Regions from separate parts of the Colwellia sp. Arc7-D genome, predicted to be linked through region 3. Evidence: predicted binding sites of a transcription regulator. Region 3 holds the regulator's gene; each other region holds the start of a gene.

Region 1 (5,448 bases), 1.9 Mb from region 3:
CTGGAATAACTTCCGATTATCTTCAAAATCTCATTGGGATATTCCATTAAATGTTAATGGCGAAGAGCTACATATTTTAGCAAGTCACCCTACTCCACCAGTATTTGACGGACCAGAAGATCGAAATGGTAAACGAAACTTTGATGAGATACGTTTTTGGATTGATTACCTAACACCAACTGCCGCTAGCTATATTTATGATGATAATAATCACTTTGGCGGTCTTGCTGAAGATAAAGCCTTTGTTATTTTAGGTGACTTAAATGCAGATGCCGTTGATGGAAATGCCATTAAATCGGGTATTGAGCAACTAATTACACATACTCGTGTAAATGATCCTAAACCTACAAGCCAAGGTGGAAAACTGCACAGAGAAGATAACCCTAACGCAAAAAACCATACGGCATACTGGGGCATGCGAGCCGATTATGCGCTGCCATCTAAAGCGCAACTAAATATTGTTGGCTCGGGTATATTTTGGCCAACAAAAGTTGAGCCTGAATTTAGATTAATAAAAGACCGTGCAGCTTCGTCTGATCACCGACTTGTTTGGGTTGATGTCGCTTTTAAATAATAATTTCCATCATCAATAACGGTTTAATAACTATATAATTAAACCGTTGAATTTAAATATAAAGTTAGCGGATATAACTATGAAAAAATTCATTCCAACATTATTAACCAGCCTTTTGATAATGTCTTGTACTCAACTTCAAGCAACTCAAGAATCTCCAGAAAATACAATGGCTGATAACATGCCTAAAAATATCATCATGGTAGTGGGCGACGGCATGGGGCCTGCTTTTACAAGTGCTTATAGATATTATAACGACGATCCCAACACACCTGAAATTGAACAAACCGTATTTGACCGTAACTTTACCGGCACAAGTAGTACTTACCCTGATCCTGAATCGGGTTACGTAACAGACTCTGCTGCCAGTGCTACCGCTTTATCAACAGGCATTAAAACCTACAATAATGCGATAGGTTTAGATATTAACAGAGAGCCTATTGAAACCGTTTTAGAGTATGCAAAAAAACAAGGTAAAAAAACGGGTGTTGTAGTGACCGTGCAAATAAATCACGCCACCCCTGCTTCTTACTTGGCCCATAATGTACACCGTTATAACTATAACGCTATCGCAGATAGTTATATTGATGACGGCATAAAAGCAGACTTGTATTTAGGTGGCGGCTTAGAATACTTTATTCGTGAAGACCGAAATCTAGTGGAAGAGTTTATAGCTTCAGGATTTCACTATATTGATAAATATAGCGAAATAGCATCAATCCCTAAAGACAAACCGGTATTAGGTTTATTTGATAAAACCAATTTACCTTGGGCTTTAGATGATACCAATAAACATCGTTTATCAATGATGACTAAAGCGGCAATTAAGCAACTAGAAAACAAAAATGGTTATTTTATGCTAGTAGAGGGAAGCCAAATTGATTATGGCGGGCATGCAAGAGATATTGCAGCTGCGATGGCAGAAATGGACGATTTAGCAAAAACTCTTGAATACCTTGAAAGCTATGTCGCACAAAATCCAGATACATTAGTCGTGATCACAGCAGATCACAGCACTGGTGGTTTAACCATAGGTAAGAAAACCGAACGTACTGACCCAAACATTAATAGTAAATATTTATGGCGTCCTGAGTTTATAAGAGCCATGACCATGTCTCCACAAGCGATGGCAATAAAGTTTACTGATAATGAATTAAGCTTAGAAAATATGAATAAACTGATGACTTTTGATATTACAGAAGCTGACATCATCAATATGAAACAAGCCAAACTTATTGATCAAGGTATTATTAAGCAATTTAACTCACTATCTAGTGCCGATAAAAAAGGCAAAAGAGCACCAAGACCTTATCAATCTGTACTTAATGTGATTACTAAAATAATTGATGTGAAAACAAACACCGGCTGGGGTTCAATTAGCCCATCAGGCACTCATACCGGTATCGATGTACCTGTTTTTGCATTTGGTAAAGGCAGTGAAAACTTTAACGGCTTTCAAGACAATACTGATATCGCTAAGAAAATTTTCACCTTGTTGGGAAAGAAATAATACCAAGTAAACAATATACATCTTGTCATTATTTTATAGTCTGATAAAAAACGCCGAGTAAATTACTCGGCGTTTTTATTTGAAAATATTATAGTTACTAACCTTATAGTTAATAACTCTCTTATGATGGTTTTGTTTTTACTGCTAAGACTCCTGGTTCAAAACATCATTAAAGCGTGCAAAGCCTTGCTCTAAATCTGCAATTAAATCATCAACATTTTCCAAACCGACATGTAAACGTATTAGCGGAAATTTATAAGGCCAGTTAGTGACTGTTCTCATTTTGTTAACGTTTGAAATACCTAATATAAGACTTTCAAAACCGCCCCACGAATAACCCATTTTAAAATGTTCCATGCCATCTAAAAGTGCCGTTAATGCTTCATTATTCCCTTTATTTAACACAAAGGAGAATAAACCGTTAGCGCCGGTAAAATCACGTTTAAACTCTTCATGGCCAGGACACGATGGCAGTGCAGGATGTAATATGGTTTCAACTTCACTGCGTGATGCTAACCAATCAGCAATTTTAAGTGCACTGGTTTCATGTTGCTGTAAACGCACGCTTAAGGTTCTAATACCACGCATAGCAAGGTATAAATCATCAGGTGAGGTACATTGCCCCATGATATAACTGCTTTCACGTAACTGCGGCCAGTGTTCTTCGGTAGCAGTTGCTGTGCCCAACATGACATCTGAATGGCCAACTATGTACTTAGTTGCAGCTTGTATTGAAACATCTACACCATAATCAAAAGGTTGAAAATTAACCCCTGCTGACCAAGTATTATCTAACATAACAATACAGCCGTGACGATGCGCTACTTCAGCTATAGCAGGTACATCTTGTATTTCCATCGTTATTGAGCCCGGAGATTCGAGAAAAACAACACGAGTGTTTGGTTTAATTAATGATTCAATGCCCTTGCCAATTAAAGGGTCGTAATAAGTGGTTTCAATATTGAGTTTGGCTAATATTTTATCGCAATAATCACGAGTGGGTTCGTAAGCAGTATCAACCATTAAAATATGATCGCCCGTTTTAACAAACGCCAATATTGCATTAGTAATAGCTGCAGTGCCTGAAGGATATAACGCACAACCTGCACCGCCCTCTAAATCTGTCATAGCATCGCAAAATGCGAATGAAGTTGATGTGCCGCGTCTGCCATAAAACAACACCTGATTAGTTTTATTAGCCGTGGCATGCTTCATTTCTTTCACTGAATTAAAAACCACCGTTGAAGCACGCTCAACAGGTGGGTTAACAACACCACGTGTCCATTGCTTTTTACGGCCAGCATTAATGAGTTTGGTTTCTTTTTTCATTATAAATTCCATTCCACGGTTATTTTCATATATCGAATACTTAGCTAAAAAATCGATCTAAAGTCATTAAGGACAATGTATTAATAGTTAAACAATAAACATTTACGCTAAAGTTAAAAACCAATATAGCTATCTAGCCATCTATAATTATTTATAACGTGAATCAGTTAAATAAGCACGTTTTATTTTGACATAACTTAGTTGTCATACTTCTTAAGCGCAGTTAAAGATAATTTTTAAATCACTAGCGCATATAGCGCAGAAGGTAAATTATGGTTAGCAATAAAGGCTATTAGCGCTATAGGCGTTCAAATAAATTCATTTGGCTGTTGGTTATTTCATCAAAGCTTGTGCCAATAAATGGCAAAATAGCGTCTGCTACCGCTAACAACTGACGATCAATATAAAATTGATAATCTAAAGCAGCACTTTGACAGCCCTTAGCTTGTGGACCATTTATTGTCATAACATACTCTATCCAGCCTTTATTTTGGTATTTCATAGGTTTACCTTGCTGCTGGTATATTTCATCCGCTAACCTTGCTGCGCGAACATGGGGAGGTACATTTTTAACATAAAGCTCAAGTTTTCGTCTTAAGCGTTTACGGTAGTAGAGTAACTCGTCATGTTTTCCTGCTAGCGTATCGACAACCATTTTTTTTATATATTCAACAACAGGCTCATTATTAAATACTTTCCAATACAAGGTACGTTGAAACTGTTTCGCCAATTCAGTCCAATCGGTGCGAACACTTTCCAAACCTTTAAACACTAATTGTTGTTCTTCGCCTTTTTGCACTAAACCAGCATAGCGCTTTTTAGTCCCCACATCTTGGCCACGAATGGTTGGCATTAAAAATTTAATAAAATGGGTTTCAAATTCAATTTCAAGTTCACTGACAATACTGAACTGTTCTAAAAGCAAAGCTTGCCATTTTTCATTAATGTAAGCTTGTAACGTTTTGCCAAGTGCCCTGCTATTTTCAGCACTTTGATCATCACCAACATGAACAAATATCGAGTCGGTATCGCCGTAAATAACTTGATAACCTTTAGCTTCTATCCATAATTTGGTGGTTTTTAAAATGCTATGGCTGCGTTTCGTAATTGAGCCTGATAAACGGGGATCAAAAAATCGACACCCTGTCGATCCTAAAATGCCGTAAAAAGAGTTCATGATAATTTTTATCGCTTGCGACAACGCCGCGTTTTTATCTTTTTTCGCTATATCACGCTCTTTCCAAAGCTCGGTGATAATATCAGGTAGAAAATGCTTTTCTCTTGAGAAATATGCACCATCAAAGCCCTCTATTGCTGTTTCTGGCGACTTTAAACCTTCAATCAAGCCCATAGGGTCAATATTGAAACTTCGAATAATACTGGGGTACAGGCTTTTAAAATCTAACACTAATACATTTTTATAAAGCCCTGGGGTCGAATCCATAACAAAGCCGCCTGGCGATTCAAAGCCTTGATCGCCATCCCCCATATTGGGTGCTACATAACCACTACGATGTAACTTCGGCAAATATAAGTTGGTAAATGCCGCTACAGAGCCACCCATTCGATCAATAGATAACCCGGTTAGCTGTGCTCTCAGCATGGCGAATTCTAATAGTTGCGTATGCTTAAAAATCAGAACCACTAAGCGACAATCTTCGAGGTTGTACGCTGCTAGTGCCGTTTTATTATGATGAAAGTTGTCGGTTATCTCTTGTAATCTGTTATCAACATCGTCAACTTTTTTACCTATGCCGAGCAAAGTATTAGCGACATTATCGAGTGAAAAGCTAGGAAAGTTATACGTGGCGGTTTTTAATAAATCGATACCATCAAGTATCACACGACCATTAATCTCGATAAACTGCTGTTCACTAGCTTTGTTCGTGCGCCAATAAGGCGTTTTCCTATCTCGCCCTATGGCAAACTTAATATTGTGTAAATCGTAGCGTTTTTGTAACAGGTTAAAATCAAAGTTGATCACGTTCCAACCAATAATAATATCGGGGTCGTGCTGCGTAAACCATGCTAATAA
Region 2 (5,448 bases), 490 kb from region 3:
GCTGAGATTTAGGTAAGTTTTTAAATTGCGCTATTTGCTGTTGACTAATTTGTGCAGCAAGCGCATTAAAAGAGAAATGTAAAACGACGAGAAGGCTTGTTAGTAGACGAATAAAGTGAATCATTGGCGCGTAATTTCTTCCTATATACGGGGTACAGAACTTAGATTTAAAAGTAAATTCAGACGGGAGTTTATCAGTAAGTGTACTTTGGTTAAAGTAACTTTTTATTAACCTGAGCATCAAGATAAAGTACGTTATTGCTATAAGGCTTAGCGATAAAAATGGGTTAGGTTATCGGTTTGTTATTTAAACTTGTTTTTGAATGACTAACTTCATAGCATGACTTAACTATCAAGCTTTATTGAGTAGCACCTATTTAATACAGTAACGGATAACTTTGTTTACAATACTTTGTGATTAGTACAATTTTTGACTTAAAGCGGAAATAACCAATACTCAAAAATAACTGTGGCAATACATTAACTAGCACAGCATTTAGAAATTCAATAAACTATTAATCTATTGAGTTAGCAATGTATTTTACTTAAGTATCACATATCTATAAAAGCTAGTTACCCAAGCTTTATAACAAAAAATAAGCAGTTGTTCATCATTAACAAAAGATTAACCTTCCAGACTTGCTTTCAACGCTAGCAAAGGTATTAAAACGGGCTGATTATTAAAAGTTTGTAACTTAACTAAACACAATCAACTTGATATTTCTGCATGTTGAAACAACAAAAATTTTAAAACGTGTTTGGTCCTTACCTATTGAGGATTTTATATTGAGCACCCCAAATTCAGAGGCATTTTATGGCCATCCGGGCGGGTTGAAAACACTTTTCGTTACCGAAATGTGGGAACGCATGAGCTATTACGGCATGCGCGCATTACTTGTACTTTTTATGACGGCAACGTTACAAGAAGGCGGTTTAGGCATAACTATCGCATCAGCTACTGCTATTTATGGTTTATACACCGGTACTGTTTATTTTATGGGTCTTCCCGGCGGTTGGATAGCTGATAGATTACTTGGTGGCACGGTTTGGTATGGTGGTATTATCATCAGTTCGGCCACATAGTTTTAGCTATTCCAAATGAAAAAACATTCTTTATCGGCTTGATTTTAGTTATTTTGGGTACCGGTTTATTAAAACCAAATATTGGCGCTATGGTAGGTCAATTGTACAGTGAAAATGATAAACGTCGTGACAGTGGTTATGCTATTTATTATATGGGCATTAACTTAGGCTCTTTCATTGGTTATTTAATTTGTGGTTATTTAGCGTCTGATTTTGGTTGGCACTACGCCTTTGGTGCTGCTGCAATTGGTATGGCTGCAGGCCTGATTCAATACAAAATCACTACACCTAAATTAGAAGGTGTAGGTTCAAAGCCGGTAGCGCCTTTATCAGCAAAAGGCCAACGTAATAGTTGGACCATTATTGTTGCTTCACTCGTTGCCATTGCTATTGTTACTGTATTAACATTTCAAGGTGTTATCGTTATAGACCCTATTGCCACAGCGCAATATGTTGCCATAGCATTTACTTTAATTTTTGTTGTTTATTATGCAGTTATTACTTTTGTGATTTAAACGGGTAACGAAAAGAAAAAACTTTGGGCACTATTATTAATTTGTATTGCTTCTGCCTGTTTTGGTCTGGCTTTGAACAAGCAGGGTCTTCAATGAACTTATTCGCACGTGATTATACTGACCGTATGATAGGTTCTTTTGAAATACCAACAGCATGGTTTCAGTTCTCAAACTCAATGTTTATCGTTTTGCTTTCACCTTTTTTCTGCATTTTGGATTAAGTTAGGCCAAAGAATGGTTACACCTGCATACGGCATTAATGTGCTGCTGGTTTAATTATTATGGCGAGTGGATTTATCGTTATGTTTTTTGCAGCACAATATGCGGCAAGTGGCTTACAAGTAGCTCCAGGTTGGTTAATAACAACTTACTTTTCACACGGTTGAATTTATTTAAGCCCAATCGCGCTAGTGCTGTAAGTAAATTATCGCCAAGAAGATTTGCCAAATGGGTGTGTTTGTTTAACTTATTTGGTAATATTAATTTCTGGCTTACTTGCGGGTAATTATGATCCTAATAACGTTGAACAGATACCAGCGTTTATATCCAAATCAGCCTATTTAGTATTGGTATTGGTATTATAATTTTGCTTGTAGGTTTGAAATCAAGATTCTGGGAAGCGCTTAAAACAGAAGAAGATGATTCAACAGCACCGAACGCAGGAAACAACGGTACAACCACTACAGCATAGTTTTTCTCAATAATAATGCTTAAAAATAGCCAACAATTTGTTGGCTATTTTTTTTGTCTGAAAAAAATGCACTTTAAATTTATTATCGTCGTTTTAGCACTGCCCTCATTTTCGTGACGATGCAGCCCCTAATTAACTGAACAGATAACACACACTAATCCGAAATTTCATCTTAATAAAACTATTTAAAAACACCTAAAAGCATCAGTAAATATAAGTAATTAATTCCGAGTTGTAACAATATACCATAAGGGGCTATTTCCTTTTGCAGCTGTTTCTTGTACGTTGTGCTTTAGCTTATTATTTTGACGCCGTATCAGTTTAACTTAAGAAAAACGCGATTAATTATGACCACACGAAATCAAATAAGACAATTGATCAGAACCAAACGACAAAACCTCAGTCATATTGATCAAAAAGAATTATCAGGTGATTTACTTACCAATTAACACAAAGAACCGATGTGCTAGCAGCTAAAAATATTGCCGTTTATTTAGCAAACGATGGTGAACTTGACCCTATGCAATTTATACAGTGGTGCTGGCAGCAAAATAAAAATATTTATTTACCTGTTATTCATCCTTTAGCCCTGGGAATTTATTATTTCTGCATTATCATCAAAATAGTGAAATGCAAACCAATGTCTATGGCATTTCAGAGCCTAAACTTGACGTTCGTCTAATTAAAAGTATCAACGATATCGATATTATTTTCACCCCATTAGTGGCTTTTGACCCAACAGGTAATCGCTTAGGTATGGGTGGCGGGTTTTATGATAGAACCTTATCATCTTGGTTTAAGCACTATAGCCTTGTGAATAAAGATAAAAATGCTTACGAAAGAAAGTTAACTAAGCCTTACCCTATTGGTTTGGCACATGACATTCAATTAATAGACGCAATTCCCTCTCAGCTCTGGGATATTCCGCTACCAGAAATAGTAACTCCGACTAGACAATATAAATTCGACATACATAAATAAACGCTAACTTAGTTAATACTGTTGTTATAATAGTGGCAATTGTAGTTAGCTTTCAGTTGTCATAATGATTATTTTAAACTTTATTAAGCTTCATTTAACGTCATTAAACTGGGCACTATATTTTACTAACAACTGACGGTTAATAACTTCTAACTTATTTAAACACAGGCTAATTATGACTCAAGATGAAATGAAAAAGCGGCAGCAATAAAAGCCCTAGACTATATCAAAGCGGATACGATTGTTGGTGTAGGTACGGGCTCAACAGTTAACCACTTTATAGATGCGCTTGCGACTATAAAAGGGAGCATTATCGGTGCAGTGTCTAGTTCTGACGGCTCAACTGAGCGCTTGAAATCATACGGCATTGAAGTATTTGATCTTAATAACGTTGATGGTATTGATGTTTATGTTGATGGTGCTGATGAAATTAATCCTCATATGCATATGATTAAAGGTGGTGTGCTGCCCTAACCGCGAGAAAATAGTTGCTGCAGTTGCTAAAACCTTCGTGTGTATTGCTGATGATACGAAACAAGTGCCTATGCTAGGCCGTTTTCCACTGCCTGTTGAAGTTATTCCTATGGCGCGTAGTTATGTTGCTAGAGAGTTAGTTAAGTTAGGTGGCGATCCTGAGTATCGTCAAGGTGTTGTTACTGACAATGGTAATGTGATCCTTGATGTGCATAACTTAGAAATACTCGACCCTAAAGCATTAGAGAATAGTATTAATGCTATCGCAGGAGTTGTTACTAATGGCTTGTTCGCTAATCGTCCTGCCGACGTATTAATTATCGGCACGCAAGACGGTGCAAAAATAGTAAAATAACACTTTAGAGTTTATGCCCTATATGATAGTTTAGGTATCTAGCCATCTAAACGCTTATTTAATTAAGTTTAAAATAAGTAAATTTTTGATCCAGAGAAGATTAACAAACATGAGCAATAATTCATTAGCGAAAGACAAAATTAAGATATTACTTTTAGAAGGCGTTCATCAAAGCGCCTTGGAAGAGCTTAAGAATAAAGGCTATTCTAATATTGAATATATTAAAACCTCACTTTCTGAAGCCGAGCTGATTAAGAAAATTGCTAATGTACATTTTATTGGCATACGTTCTCGCACAGATTTAAACGCAAAAGTGTTAAGCCATGCTAAAAAGCTTGTTGCTATTGGTTGTTTTTGTATTGGTACAAACCAGGTCGATAAAGCGGCAGCACAATCATTAGGTATTCCGGTATTTAACGCACCATTTTCAAATACCCGCTCTGTTGCTGAGTTAGTGTTAGGTGAAACGTTATTATTATTGCGCGGCATTCCTGAAAAAAGTGCTCAAGCACATCGTGGCGTTTGGAATAAGTCTGCTGCAGGTTCAGTTGAAGCTAGAGGTAAAACTTTAGGTATTATTGGCTATGGTCATATCGGCATGCAATTAGGCATACTTGCAGAAACGCTAGGTATGAGAGTACGCTTTTTTGATATCGAAACTAAGCTACCTTTAGGCAATGCCAGCCAAGCTCCTACCATGACTTCATTATTAAAAGAAGCCGACGTTATTAGCTTACATGTTCCTGAAACACCGCAAACAAAAAACATGATGGGTGCTGCAGAATTTGAAGTGATGAAAGACGGCGTTATATTTATTAATGCTTCTCGTGGCACTGTTGTTGATATCGATGCGTTAGCAGAGGCTTTAAGCAATAAAAAAGTGGCTGGTGCAGCCATTGATGTATTTCCGTTTGAACCTAAAGGCAACGATGAAGAATTTGTTAGCCCATTGCGCGCTTTTGACAACGTTATTTTAACGCCTCATATTGGTGGTAGCACTAAAGAAGCACAAGAAAACATTGGTCTTGAAGTAGCAAGCAAGCTGGCTAAATATTCAGATAATGGCTCTACGTTATCTGCGGTCAACTTCCCTGAAGTATCACTTCCTGGACATATTGGTACTAGCCGCTTATTGCACATTCATCACAATAAGCCAGGCGTGTTGACACAAATCAACCAAATGTTTGCCAAGCATAATATCAATATCGCTGCTCAGTATTTACAAACTGCCGACCAAATTGGTTATGTAGTTATTGATATTGAAGTTGAAAGTCGCGAGTTAGCGTTAAAAGAGTTAAAACAAATTGAAGCGACAATTAGAGTTAGACTTTTAAACTAGTTCTATCGCT
Region 3 (5,448 bases):
AACTTATAGGGTCATTGATTAATTTTTTTGTGCTGTCTGCAATTTCATCACTTAATAAACCATTAAGTCTGGCAGCACTGCTGGTATTTAAAAGCTCATCAATTAATGTGGCTTGCACAGTATTTAAATCAGCAAGCGCGGCAAGTAATTGCTCACGTAACGTTACTAATTCATTATTTTCTTTATTGTATTCAGCACTTAGCAACGTCGCATCTTTTAGTTCAACAGCTAGCTGATAGATATCAAACAATGCATCTGTAGTACTACCGTTGGCAGATACCACTACAATGTCGTTTATCTGGCAATGCTGACGAATAATATCCACTACACGTTCAATACATGCACTGGTGGCTAAGCTACTACCTCCGAATTTATGCACATTACTAGCAATTTTTACCAATTTATTATTTGCCGAATTAGGCGTTTCCGCTACATTAGGATCAATCATTTTATTACCGCAGGCTGACTGATATTGTCACACCACTTTTAAATTATTTTTAATACGCTTATATCAAGGTCGACCAAATACACGGATTGGCCAACTTTTGAATAACGAATTTAGGCTTGGCTTGCATCAAGTGCTTGCGAAAGGTCATCGATCATATCTTCGATATCTTCAATACCCACAGAAAGTCGTATTAATGACTGAGTTATACCAGCAGCCAATTGTGCTTCAATCTCCATACCCGCGTGAGTCATAGTGGATGGATGACTGATCAAGCTTTCAACACCACCTAATGATTGAGCAAGGGTGAAAAACTTTAATTTATCGAACAATACTTTCACCGCTTCAACGCCCCCTTTAATCTCAAAGCTCATCATGGCGCCAAAATCATATTGCTGCTTTTTAGCTAATTCATGTTGTGGGTGATCGCTCAAGCCTGGAAAATATACTTGTTCTACCGCTGAATGCTGTTGCAAAAACGCTGCGACAGCATTAGCGTTAATTTGATGTTGTTTCATCCGAATAGGTAAGGTCTTTAAGCCACGTAAAGCTAAGTAACTGTCGAATGCTGAGCCTGTTATGCCGATACAGTTTGCCCACCAAGCAAGCTCTTCACCTAATGCTTGTTCTTTGGCAACTAAAACGCCGCCAACGACATCACTATGACCATTGATATATTTAGTTGTTGAGTGAAAAACAATATCAGCACCTAACAATAGTGGTTGCTGTAACGCCGGTGATAAAAAGGTGTTATCAACAGCGACTAAAGCGCCTACGTTATGGGCTTGTATGGTTATCGCGGCAATGTCGACCAAACGTAAAAGCGGATTACTAGGAGACTCAAGTAAGACTAACTTAGGTTTTTTGGCAAGCGCTTCGCTTAATGCTGTTTGATCGTTTTGATCAACAACCACTAAGTTAAATTGCCCACGTTTGGCCAGGTGCGTAAATAATCGAAAACTGCCCCCGTAACAATCATGAGGGATCACTACTGTGTCTTCGGTATTAAGCAACTGGCAAATTAGATGAACGGCCGACATACCTGTACTTGTGACAATACCAACCGCACCTTGTTCTAATTCAGCAATAGCACGGGCAAATGTTGCGCGCGTTGGATTACCCGTACGTGAATAGTCAAACTGACGCTTTTCATTGAAACCTTTCAATGCATAGGTACTTGAAAGATGAAGAGCTGGAATAACAGCGCCATGGTGTTGGTCACTGTTTATACCGGCTCGAACAGCGGTAGTGGCTATTTTTTTCTCGCTCATGTGAACTCCAGATTGGATATTTTCTATATAGATGTTTGGACGTCTATCAATCTAAACGCTTTAAAGTGTGCGGTCAAGAACTTTAGACATCTAAACTTCTACACATTCGTTATTGACTCACGCCCCACAACCAGTAAAATCAGCTAGTAAGATAAAACTTATCGCAAACTGGTACACCAGAACAGCAATTTCTAAGTTTATCGCAATTAATTAAGCATAGAGGAATATTCATGGCAGAGTGGAATGGCGAGTATATTAACCCTTACGCCGAACACGGCAAAAAAAGTGAGCAAGTAAAAAAAATAACCGTGTCTATCCCTTTACGTGTGTTAAAAGTACTAACTGATGAACGTACACGCCGACAAGTAAATAACTTGCGCCATGCAACCAACAGTGAACTATTATGTGAAGCGTTTTTACACGCATTCACTGGCCAACCGTTACCTGACGATAGTGATTTGGCTAAAGACAACACACAAAAATTACCAGCAAGTGTTCGCAGAGCGTTAGAAGCACAAGGTGTAACTGACTTTAGTGAATACGAAACTGACATGGAAGAAGAAACAGAAGATTAATGGGATATAAACTATTAGGTTTATAAATGACAAAAGGCGCTTAAAGCGCCTTTTTTATTATCTGAAGTATTTACTGGTGAAATTCATTTTTAAATCTACCAAGTTGCATCATTTAATTGTAGTAAATCCCACTTCGTTCCATATAAGTCCTTAAACACGACTACTGTGCCATATTCTTCAACCCGAGGCTGTTCTGTAAACTCAACACCTTGGCTTTTCATGTGTTCATAGTCTCGCCAAAAGTCATTGGTTTGTAGAAATAAAAAAACTCGTCCGCCGGCTTGGTTACCAATTGATTGTTGCTGCTGATCATTACTCGCTTTCGCCAATAATATATTAGTCCCTTCAGCGTTCGGAGGTGAAATTTGTACCCAGCGTTTTCCGCCGCCCAAATCGGTATTTTCAACGAGTTCGAAGTTCAATTTTTGGGTATAAAATTTAATTGCATCATCGTAATCTTCAACCACTAAGGCAATGTTAGATATGCGTTGTTTAATTGCTTTTGTCATATACTCTGCTCTACTGCCTTGCTTGTAAATTTACTCTGGAGTTTTTTTCAGCATACATATCATTCTAAAGTTGTTGATAAATAGTTTTCAAAAACCGAAGAAATCCATTGTCTGTATTTAATAAGCTTTTAAAATCAAAAAAGACGTCAATGTGACGCCTAATTTGTAGTGCCAATACCGACACCCTATCTTGCTTTTAGCTACCTCAATAACTAACCGTTATAGTTTTCAGGCATCTCTAGTGCTGCAACACCTGAATCAACGGCGGCTTGCGCAACTGCAATAGCTACAGCTGAACGTAAGCGCGAGTCCATTGGCTTAGGAATAATATAATCTTTACCGAAGCTTAAGCTTTCAGTACCACTAGCGGCAAGCACTTCAGCCGGCACGACTTCTTTCGCCAAGGTACGAATAGCATGCACAGCGGCTATTTTCATTTCGTCATTAATAGTACGTGCGCGTACATCTAAAGCGCCACGGAAAATAAATGGAAAACAAAGTACGTTGTTTACTTGGTTAGGGTAGTCTGAACGACCTGTAGCGATAATTAAATCATCACGCGTAGCCAAAGCAAGTTCTGGCTTAATTTCAGGATCTGGGTTTGAACAAGCAAATATCACGGGCTTAGCAGCCATCAGCTTGACATGTTCCGCCGATAATACATTAGGGCCAGATACGCCAACGAATACGTCTGCACCATCAATAGCTTCTACTAAAGTGCGTTTATCGGTATTATTAGCAAATAATTTTTTATATTCATTTAAATCGTCACGACGGGTATGAATAACGCCTTTCGTGTCGAGCATATAAATTTTTTCACGTTGTGCGCCACATTTAATCAACAGCTCCATACAAGCAATTGCTGCCGCACCTGCGCCCATACAAACAATGTTAGCGTGTCGCAGTTCTTTACCTTGAATTTCTAACGCGTTGATCATACCTGCTGCGGTGACAATAGCAGTACCATGTTGGTCATCGTGAAACACGGGTACTTTACAACGTTCAATTAACGCTTTTTCAATGACAAAACATTCAGGTGCTTTAATGTCTTCTAAGTTAATACCACCAAAGCTGTCAGCGATATTTGCTACTGTGCTAATAAAGTCTTCAACCGTTTTGTGTTTTACTTCAATATCAAAAGAATTAATACCGGCAAAACGTTTAAATAATAATGCTTTACCTTCCATCACCGGTTTAGCGGCCATTGGACCTAAGTTACCTAGACCTAAAATTGCTGTACCGTTAGTAATAACAGCAACCGTATTACCTTTACCGGTATATTTATAGACATCGTCAGGGTTCTCAGCAATAGCACGAACAGGTTCAGCAACACCAGGACTATAAGCGAGTGATAGATCTTGGCTGGTCTCAGCCGGGGTAGTTAATTCAACACTAATTTTACCTGGAGTTGGGTATTGGTGATAATCCAGTGCTTGTTGTCTAAGATCTGTCATGTTAATTCCTAATGTATGCGTCTGATGCGAGAGTCTATGGTTGTTTTTTTTTAGTAATGTCACTTAATATACTATTGCAATGCGTTGGCTAATTTCAAGCTATTTTGTATATATTAATTAGCTACAAGCTATAATTAATATAGCTTTAAATAATTTATTTTTCATATAACTAAGTTGAATATTCAACATATATAGTTAACTATTCATAGAAAAATAGCACTTAGAGCGTCTTATCAAATGATATCTCCCTTAAAAGGCAGCTATGAGTGCAAGTTAACTGTTTTATATGTAAATCTATATGTTTTTGTATTATTTCAGGTTCAATACCAGAATTTAGCCTAAGTTAACTTCTGAATAGCTGATTATGTTAACTCGCGCTGATTTTAGCACACATCACCACTGGTTAACCTGATGAAATATTTTTTATTTTGAAGCTAGAATACTTGAGGTAGGGATATTATTTTGCAAAGTTATATTTTAGTTAGCTCAATGTGTTTGTAGCTATATTTCTTAGAAATATACTACTTAAACTTTATATTTACGTGGTGTGTATCTCATTAAATGAATGCACATTCAGTTTAAGGCTTGGGTAGCCATAAATAACTTTGAGGCTGGTATGACTGGTTACGCCTGTATAGTGTCGTTCTTGTCTATCTATGTATTAACTATATAGGTATACCCTTTACATCACCTTTCTTGTACATCCATGCACCCTCGACATACGTGCGTCCTGCACATCGTCGTTCCTGTGCTTCCTTGCACCCACGACATACGTGCGTCCTGCACATCGTCGTTCCTGTACTTCCTTGCACCCACGACATACGTGCGTCCTGCACATCGCCGTTCCTGTGCTTCCTGCACCCACGACATACGTGCGTCCTGCACATCGTCGTTCCTGTGCTTCCTTGCACCCACGACATACGTGCGTCCTGCACATAAAAAAACCACCTAGAAGGTGGTTTTTTATGGATTAAAACGTTGAGATTAAGTTATTCGTCAAACGGGTTCACTAAAATCATCGTTTCAACTCGGTCTGGACCAGTTGAAATAATATCAACAGGTACACCGGTAATTTCTTCAATGCGCTTAATGTAAGCTATTGCATTAGCAGGCAATGCATCAACAGATGTTGCGCCTACTGTTGTTTCGCTCCAACCTGGCATTTCTTCATACACTGGGGTAATTTTCTCATAA

The links. The regulator MetJ, encoded in region 3, represses methionine synthesis genes. The targets are predictions, from matches to a motif close to TAGACGTCTAGACGTCTA.
Region 1: DBO93_RS10005 (cystathionine beta-lyase) is a predicted target of MetJ. The motif match lies at 3,540-3,557, and genes of this name have one in related genera.
Region 2: serA (phosphoglycerate dehydrogenase) is a predicted target of MetJ. The motif match lies at 4,139-4,156, and genes of this name have one in related genera.

What each region holds. Positions count from the first base shown of each region.
Region 1 is NZ_CP028924.1:2,283,337-2,288,784, forward strand. It holds gene DBO93_RS09995 (endonuclease/exonuclease/phosphatase family protein) at 1-574, shown strand, start outside; gene DBO93_RS10000 (alkaline phosphatase) at 654-2,084, shown strand; gene DBO93_RS10005 (cystathionine beta-lyase) at 2,229-3,413, opposite strand; gene DBO93_RS10010 (DNA polymerase II) at 3,712-5,448, opposite strand, start outside.
Region 2 is NZ_CP028924.1:840,983-846,430, reverse strand. It holds gene DBO93_RS03690 (hypothetical protein) at 1-124, opposite strand, end outside; partial or broken gene DBO93_RS03685 (peptide MFS transporter) at 856-2,289, shown strand; gene DBO93_RS18885 (5-formyltetrahydrofolate cyclo-ligase) at 2,920-3,270, shown strand; partial or broken gene rpiA (ribose-5-phosphate isomerase RpiA) at 3,446-4,099, shown strand; gene serA (phosphoglycerate dehydrogenase) at 4,209-5,438, shown strand.
Region 3 is NZ_CP028924.1:346,620-352,067, reverse strand. It holds gene metL (bifunctional aspartate kinase/homoserine dehydrogenase II) at 1-448, opposite strand, end outside; gene metB (cystathionine gamma-synthase) at 559-1,716, opposite strand; gene metJ (met regulon transcriptional regulator MetJ) at 1,947-2,291, shown strand; gene DBO93_RS01495 (VOC family protein) at 2,387-2,800, opposite strand; gene DBO93_RS01490 (malic enzyme-like NAD(P)-binding protein) at 3,013-4,254, opposite strand; gene DBO93_RS01485 (adenylosuccinate synthase) at 5,244-5,448, opposite strand, start outside.